DNA from 2 places in the Paenibacillus sp. EB106-05-06-XG162 genome. Region 1 is predicted to be linked to the other one. Evidence: riboswitches for the same ligand, from Rfam matches in the RefSeq annotation. Region 1 holds a riboswitch; the other holds the start of a gene.

The links. Region 1 has a riboswitch for cyclic di-AMP ahead of AC3WU2_RS27855 (C40 family peptidase). Riboswitches for the same ligand answer to the same signal wherever they lie in the genome.
Region 2: another riboswitch for cyclic di-AMP. It lies ahead of kdpA (potassium-transporting ATPase subunit KdpA); the one in region 1 lies ahead of AC3WU2_RS27855 (C40 family peptidase).

The regions. Positions count from the first base shown of each region.
Region 1 covers NZ_JBYTDT010000022.1:26,060-29,754, forward strand. Annotated here, with positions in the region: gene AC3WU2_RS27845 (M1 family metallopeptidase) at 1-521, shown strand, start outside; gene AC3WU2_RS27850 (carbamoyl transferase) at 534-1,337, shown strand; cyclic di-AMP (ydaO/yuaA leader) riboswitch at 1,670-1,806, shown strand; gene AC3WU2_RS27855 (C40 family peptidase) at 1,812-2,312, shown strand; gene AC3WU2_RS27860 (diaminopimelate dehydrogenase) at 2,460-3,437, shown strand; gene gdhA (NADP-specific glutamate dehydrogenase) at 3,691-3,695, shown strand, end outside.
Region 2 covers NZ_JBYTDT010000018.1:78,940-82,634, reverse strand. Annotated here, with positions in the region: gene AC3WU2_RS26360 (inorganic phosphate transporter) at 1-896, shown strand, start outside; cyclic di-AMP (ydaO/yuaA leader) riboswitch at 1,133-1,319, shown strand; cyclic di-AMP (ydaO/yuaA leader) riboswitch at 1,412-1,579, shown strand; gene kdpA (potassium-transporting ATPase subunit KdpA) at 1,762-3,441, shown strand; gene kdpB (potassium-transporting ATPase subunit KdpB) at 3,467-3,695, shown strand, end outside.

The DNA.
Region 1 (3,695 bases):
TGGGAGCCAAGACGATGGCCAAAATTATGAAGACATATACGAAGAAATGGGCATTCCGTCATCCAACCACCTCAGATTTCCAGCATGTCGTCGAACAAGTCACGAAGAAGGATTGGACCGATTTCTTCAATCAATATGTCTATAAAGGGTTCATGACGGACTATGCTGTAGAGAGTATTACCGCTAAGAAGGTAGATAATAACGGAACATCCGCGTATGAATCCAAAGTCATTCTTCGTAAAAAAGGCGGTGATTATCCGCAGGTTCCTGTCGTATTCATGTTCAAAGACGGCACTTCCGTCAAGCGAACTTGGGACGGCGCATCAGCAACGATTCAATATACACTCACCCATAAGACACCGCTGGACTGGGTCATGATTGACCCGCAAGACACCATGGTGCTCGAGAATAAACGCATCAATAACTATATGAAGGCCCAAATTGATGAGGCCGTCAAAACACGAATCAATTTCAGCACAGCGAAACTGATCGAGAGTATCTTGAACGCACTCGGATGGTGAGGTGAACCCGGAATGAATTATATTAAAGAAAGCTTTAGCATCGTCAAACATCATTTTTATATCGTCATTATTCTATTCTTGTACCAGCTGATCTGGGGCTTCTTCCTCTATCGATTTATCGACGCCATCGTGGTTCCTATTCTGGAACACTACCCGGATCCCCACCCCACCGAGACGAGTATGCAGATGTTCCTGATTGAGAGTCAGTTCCAACTTATGAAGACGGACATCCTCGATTATTACCTCTGGATGCTCGCAGGGCTGTTCTTGATTCGCATGTTAATTACCCCATTCATCAACGCAGGACTCTACTATTCTATTCATCACCAAGACGATAAAGGACTCCTGTTCTTCAAAGGCATTAAATACGCTTGGAAGCCGGTCTGCTTATTCTATTGGCTGGAGAACCTGCTGATCCTTGCTCCTGCATACTGGGTAGTTCCATACTTCTATCAGGAATGGAAGCTCTACGATCTAGAGCACCTGGGGATATCCTTCCTCCCGATCATCTTCGGATGGATTGTATTCGCTTGGATCATTCACCAGTTGTTCTTATTTATGCAATTTGGACAGGTGAGCAAGGCCGGGGTATTCCAAGGGCTGCTCCTCTCCCTCAAAAATCTGCCGATGATCCTGGGGATCACCCTTCTATTACTTGCACTGCTGTTATTGATAAGCGGAATTTTCACAGCGGCCGCATGGATCTGGACAGGACTCCTTGCCATTATTCTTCATCAGACCTATCATCTCGTCCGCTCCATCGTCAAGGTATGGGGTATTGCAGCACAATATAAATTGTGGCAGAGCAAATGCTAATTCAACCCGACAAAGTGATGCTATTGCTTCGAAGCTGGTTCAGGTACTTTGCAGGGGCCCCGAAAAAGAAATAAAATAAATCTAAGCGAGCGCCCGCCCTGGAAGCTCTCAGAATGCCGATACTCGTCCAAATATCATAGGGAAGTAACGAATAAACCCGAATTTCGCCTAGCGAAGCTCGGGTTATTCGCTGTTTTTCGCAAAAAAATGGGATAAAAACGTAAAAAGGGTTTGTCAAAGCGCAGACCGTCTGGTAGAATAACAATTAGTTAAGATTTTGTAATAAGTTTGTAATCAATTTTGTCATTATTGTTATTTGTATCCGGTGCACCAAATCATTGAAGCCGAGTTCCTGCGCACCAGGAAACGGGGGAACCATCTTTGGGTGAATTGATCTTGCAAGTAAGGGATCATAGGGAGCCTTCAACCGAACCCTTAGCTAACCTCGTAGGCGTTGGAAGGAGTTTTACCCTTTTGAAAAAGTTATTCAGCTCTATGATCGTCACACTTGCATTAACGATGGCAGTCTCAGTTGGTAGCGCTTTCGCTGCTGATTCCAAACTTGACAAAGAAGTTAAGGATGTTCTTGGTACTCGCTATCAGAGCGGTGGCACATCGACAAGTGGATTTGATTGCTCTGGATTTACGATGTATATCTTCAAGCAATTCGACGTCAAACTTCCACACCAATCAGGATCCCAGTACAAGATGGGGACGAAAGTTGCAAAATCTGATCTTCAAACCGGAGATCTCGTATTCTTCAATACAAACGGTAAAGGCATCTCGCATGTCGGCATCTACGTAGGCGAGAACAAATTTGCACATGCATCCAGCAAAAAAGGGATTACAATTTCTAGCTTAAGCGATTCGTATTATGTGAAACGTTATGTTGGTGCAACAAGAGTGACGAATTCGGACATTTTTGATGACACCAATGACAATGACGGAAATCAAGATCACGATGATGTAGAATAATAAGAAGTAGCCCGCGAAGTCCATCCATTGGACAACATTCGTGGGTTTCTTTTTTAGATTTATAGTTTACATTTAATGTAATATATCTATATACTTTAAAGGGTGGACAAGCAGATTATTGGAATACCCTAGAGGAGGACTTTATCAATGCAAAAGATTAAAGTAGGTATTGTTGGTTACGGTAACTTGGGGAAAGGCGTGGAGAAAGCCATTCGTCAGAACCAAGACTTGGAGCTCGTAGCGGTATTCACTCGCAGACAGCCAGATCAAATCGCAACAGAAGGTATCAAATTCGAGCACATTTCCGCTACAGAGCAATATAAAGGCATCATTGACGTGATGATTCTGTGCGGAGGTTCGGCGACGGATCTTCCAGAACAGACACCTGTCATCGCCAGAATGTTCAACACAATCGACAGCTTCGACACGCATGCGAAAATTCCCGAATTTTTCAACACGGTGGATGCAGCTGCGAAAGAAGGCGGCAACCTCAGCGTTATTTCGACAGGCTGGGATCCGGGATTATTCTCCCTTAATCGACTTCTTGCTGAGTCTATCCTTCCAGAAGGCAAAGATTACACGTTCTGGGGCAAAGGCGTTAGCCAAGGCCACTCGGATGCGATTCGTCGCGTACCAGGCGTAAAAGCTGGCGTACAATACACCGTACCTGTTCAAGAAGTGATCGACCGCATTCGTTCAGGTGAAACGCCTGAGCTTGCTACACGTGAGAAGCATTTGCGTGAGTGCTATGTTGTCGCTGAAGAAGGCGCGAACCAAGATCAAATTCGCGAGACGATCGTGAATATGCCGAACTATTTCTCTGATTATGACACAACGGTAACATTCATCTCCGAGGAGCAGCTTCAGGCTGAGCACCAGGGCATGCCGCATGGCGGATTCGTTATTCGCAGTGGTGTAACTGGTGAGAATACGAAGCAAATTATTGAGTTTGGACTCAAGCTTGAGAGCAACCCTGAGTTCACGGCAAGCGTACTTGTAGCTTACGCTAGAGCGGCTCATCGCCTTAGCCAAGAGGGTGCAACTGGCGCGAAAACAGTATTCGATATTCCACTTGGATATTTGTCTCCGAAATCGGCTGAAGAGCTTCGCCGCGAATTGCTATAGTAGATATATTTGCGCAAACCTGGTCATCTTAACGATGATCAGGTTTTTTGTTTTTTGCGGAAGCGATTACATGGTTTATGTAATAGCAATGTAAACGTTTTTACCGTTTATCGCTTTAGTGCGATAGCGCTATTTAATCGCTTTGTAAAATAATTTCTATTGGAGAAATGACGTCATTTTGTATAGTATAAAATGCAAATCATCGTACACAAAGTGTAAAGCAAAATTTTAATAAAGGAGTGTTTGAACAGTGATCAC
Region 2 (3,695 bases), on a different contig from region 1:
CGCGCGCACTCAAGCCGCGGCATGCGATTCTGCTCGCAGCAACGATGAATTTCATCGGTGCCTTGTCCTTTACCGGGGTTGCGAAGACGATCGGGGGAAGCGTCGCAGACCCCTCCAAGCTGGATAATGGGGTAGAGATTGTAATAGCGACCTTAATCGCCGCGATCATCTGGAACCTTGTGACTTGGTGGTTCGGAATTCCTTCGTCCTCATCCCACGCACTCATTGGTGCACTCGCGGGTGCAGTCTTTATAGGAGCGGGTTCAGACAGCTTGAACTATGCCGGGTTTACGAAAATCGTAGAAGGACTTATCTTCTCACCGCTTATTGCATTTGCTCTTGGTTATATCGTGATGACGATCCTGAAGTTTATTTTCGGTCGAATGAGTCCGCATTCGGTCAATAAAGGCTTCCGCACAGGGCAGATTATGACGGCAGCGCTTCAGTCTTATACGCACGGGACGAATGATGCGCAAAAGGCGATGGGGATCATTACCTTCGCTCTTGTCTCAGCAGGAATACAAGATAATTTGGATGTTCCGTTATGGGTTAAAATTTCGGCGGCAACAGCGATGGCACTCGGTACATCTGTCGGCGGGTGGAAAATTATTAAAACGATGGGTACGAAAATCTTCAAAATCGAACCGATTAACGGTTTTGCAGCGGATTTATCGTCAGCTGCTATTATTATGACTGCAACGCTAGCGCATTTGCCCGTTAGTACAACGCATGCGATTACCTCAGCGATCCTCGGTGTAGGTTCCGCGAAGCGTTTTTCGGCGGTAAAATGGGGCCTAGCAGGTCGTATTGTCATCTCTTGGATCGTGACGATTCCGATTGCATTCGTGCTTGCGATGGCCGTGTTCAAAGTGATTGATCTATTATTTTATAGATAAATGTGGAGAGAAGCTAACCTTCGGTGAAGAGGGTTGGCTTTTTTTGTATGGCGGTGCTCCGATGCATGTGCATTCATCCTGAAATTTGCGCGAAAGTGATCTAACGAGCGAAAATAGGAGGTTTCGAGAGATTCGTGTCATTCATAACGCTTTCATGACGATTTCCAGTATTTTCAGATTCCATTTAGAACCAATTTAAGGTTTTACAAGTTGCAACGCGAGGAGTATGATACGATTCATGAACATTGCTGAGTCCTTGCACGTGCAAGGAGCGGGGGAACCAATAAGTCATGAACCTGTGGCTCGTGTGAGAGCGAGAGCAGGAACATGTGGGGTGAATCCTTGGTACAACGGTACCGAGGTAGGGTGACTCTCACCATCCGAATCCGACAGCTAACCTCGTAAGCGAATGAGAGAGGATGAAGGAAAGTGTAGACGAATGTTGGCTGCAGATGCGAAACAGATCTGTGGTTATGATGTGAAATAGATTGATGAAGCTATGAAAAATGTTTTACATGTCTTTAACGCTGAGTCTTTGCTATGGCAAAGAGCGGGGGAACCAACGGTCAGCTGAGCTGACCATGGGGTGAATCCGAGGCACCGTCTTGTACGGCGCTAAGGTAGGGCGACTCTCAAGGCCCGAATCCGACAGCTAACCTCGTAAGCGTCTCGAGAGAGGCAACTTGAACGTATTCAATGAGTGCGCAGCATGGTGATTCGCCATGCCCATTATTGAAGCCGCGATGGATAACCTCCCCCGCAGGCTTCTTTTTTTATGCCTTTTTTTAGAGGGAATGAAAAAAATTAACTTTTTTCACGTTGATTAAAATGTTGTTGAAAAGGGAGATCGACTATGAACTGGGGAATGGATTTATTGCAAATCGTGATTGTTATCGGGCTGCTGCTCTTGATCGTGAAGCCGCTCGGTACGTATATCTATCATATATTTTCGAACGAGCCGAACCGGAGTGATCGGATATTTGGTCCGGTGGAGAAAGGGATCTTCTGGATGATCGGGCTGAAGAACCGCGGCGATATGTCTTGGAAAAGATATGCGCTTAGCTTGCTCCTGACGAATCTCGTATTAACCTTGGTGGGGTTCGGCGTCTTGCTGACACAGCGCTGGCTGCCGCTCAATCCGAACGGCATTGACAATATGGAGCCGACGTTATCTTTTAATACGATTATCAGCTTTATGACCAATACGAACTTACAGCATTACAGCGGGGAGTCAGGCTTATCTTATTTCTCGCAAATGATCGTCATCATGATGATGATGTTCACCTCAGCGGCTACGGGTATTGTGGTGGCGATTGCCTTTATCCGCGGATTAACGAAGAAGGGCACAGGGCTAGGCAATTTCTTCGCGGACTTCGTGAAGGCCCATACCAGATTGTTGATTCCAATGGCGATCGTAATGACACTGGTGCTCGTTGGACTCCAAGTGCCGCAGACGCTAGACGCTACGGTTCAAGCGCACACGATTACGGGCGAGACGCAGCAGATCGCGATTGGTCCTGTAGCATCGCTCGAGTCGATTAAACATTTGGGGACGAATGGCGGCGGATTTTTCGGAGTGAACTCCTCGCATCCATTCGAGAATCCGAACCCGCTTACGAATGTGCTCGAAATGTTGATGATGTGGTGTATCCCAGCATCCTTGACGTATACGTACGGACGATTCGCTCGGAATCAGAAGCAGGGCTGGATCGTGTTCGCCGTTATGAGTATCCTGTTCGCAGCTTTCCTAAGTCTTGTGTATATCTCGGAAAGCAACGGCAACCCGGTCTTGAATACGATCGGTGCAGACACATCTCAAGGCAGTATGGAGGGGAAAGAAGCACGATTCGGGATTGCGCAATCCGCTCTATTCACGACCGTGACGACTTCGGCAACGACGGGTACGGTCAACAATATGCATGATACGTTAACGCCGCTCGGTGGTCTTGTCCCGATGTCGCTCATGATGCTGAACGTGGTGTTTGGCGGTGATGGTGTAGGGCTCGTCAATATGCTGATGTATGCGATCCTCGCGGTGTTCTTGGCTGGCTTAATGGTCGGTCGTACGCCGGAGTTCTTGGGTCGGAAAATTGAACCGCACGAGATGAAGCTGATTGCGATTGCGATTCTCGTCCATCCGCTGATCATCTTAGGCCCGACGGCCATTGCTTTCTTAACCGATCTAGGATCGGGTGCCATTACGAATCCAGGGTTCCACGGCATCTCGCAAGTACTCTATGAATACACCTCATCGGCAGCGAACAACGGCTCCGGGTTCGAGGGCTTGGCGGATAACACGCCGTTCTGGAATATGACGACAGGGATTGTGATGTTCCTCGGTCGATACGTCTCCATCGTGGCACTGCTCGGTGTAGCAGGTTCGCTCGTGCGCAAGAAATGGGTGCCTGAGACAATTGGGACATTCCGCACCGATAACAAGCTATTCGCCGGGGTGCTGCTCGGAACGGTCATTCTCATTGGTGCATTGACGTTCCTGCCTGTACTCGTCCTTGGGCCGATTGCAGAGTTCCTGACATTAGGGTAGAGATCAATTAACGAGGTGAAAGAACATGGATTCGACCATGAAACGTAAATCATTAATAACTTCAGATATCGTGAAATATGCGCTAGGCCAGAGCTTCGTCAAATTGAACCCGCTGATCATGATCAAAAATCCGGTCATGTTCGTGGTAGAGCTAGGAACGTTCATCGTCCTGCTGTTAACGCTGTTTCCATCCGTATTTGGCGCGGAAGCGAATTTCGGCTTTAACTTAACGGTATTCATTGTCTTGCTGTTCA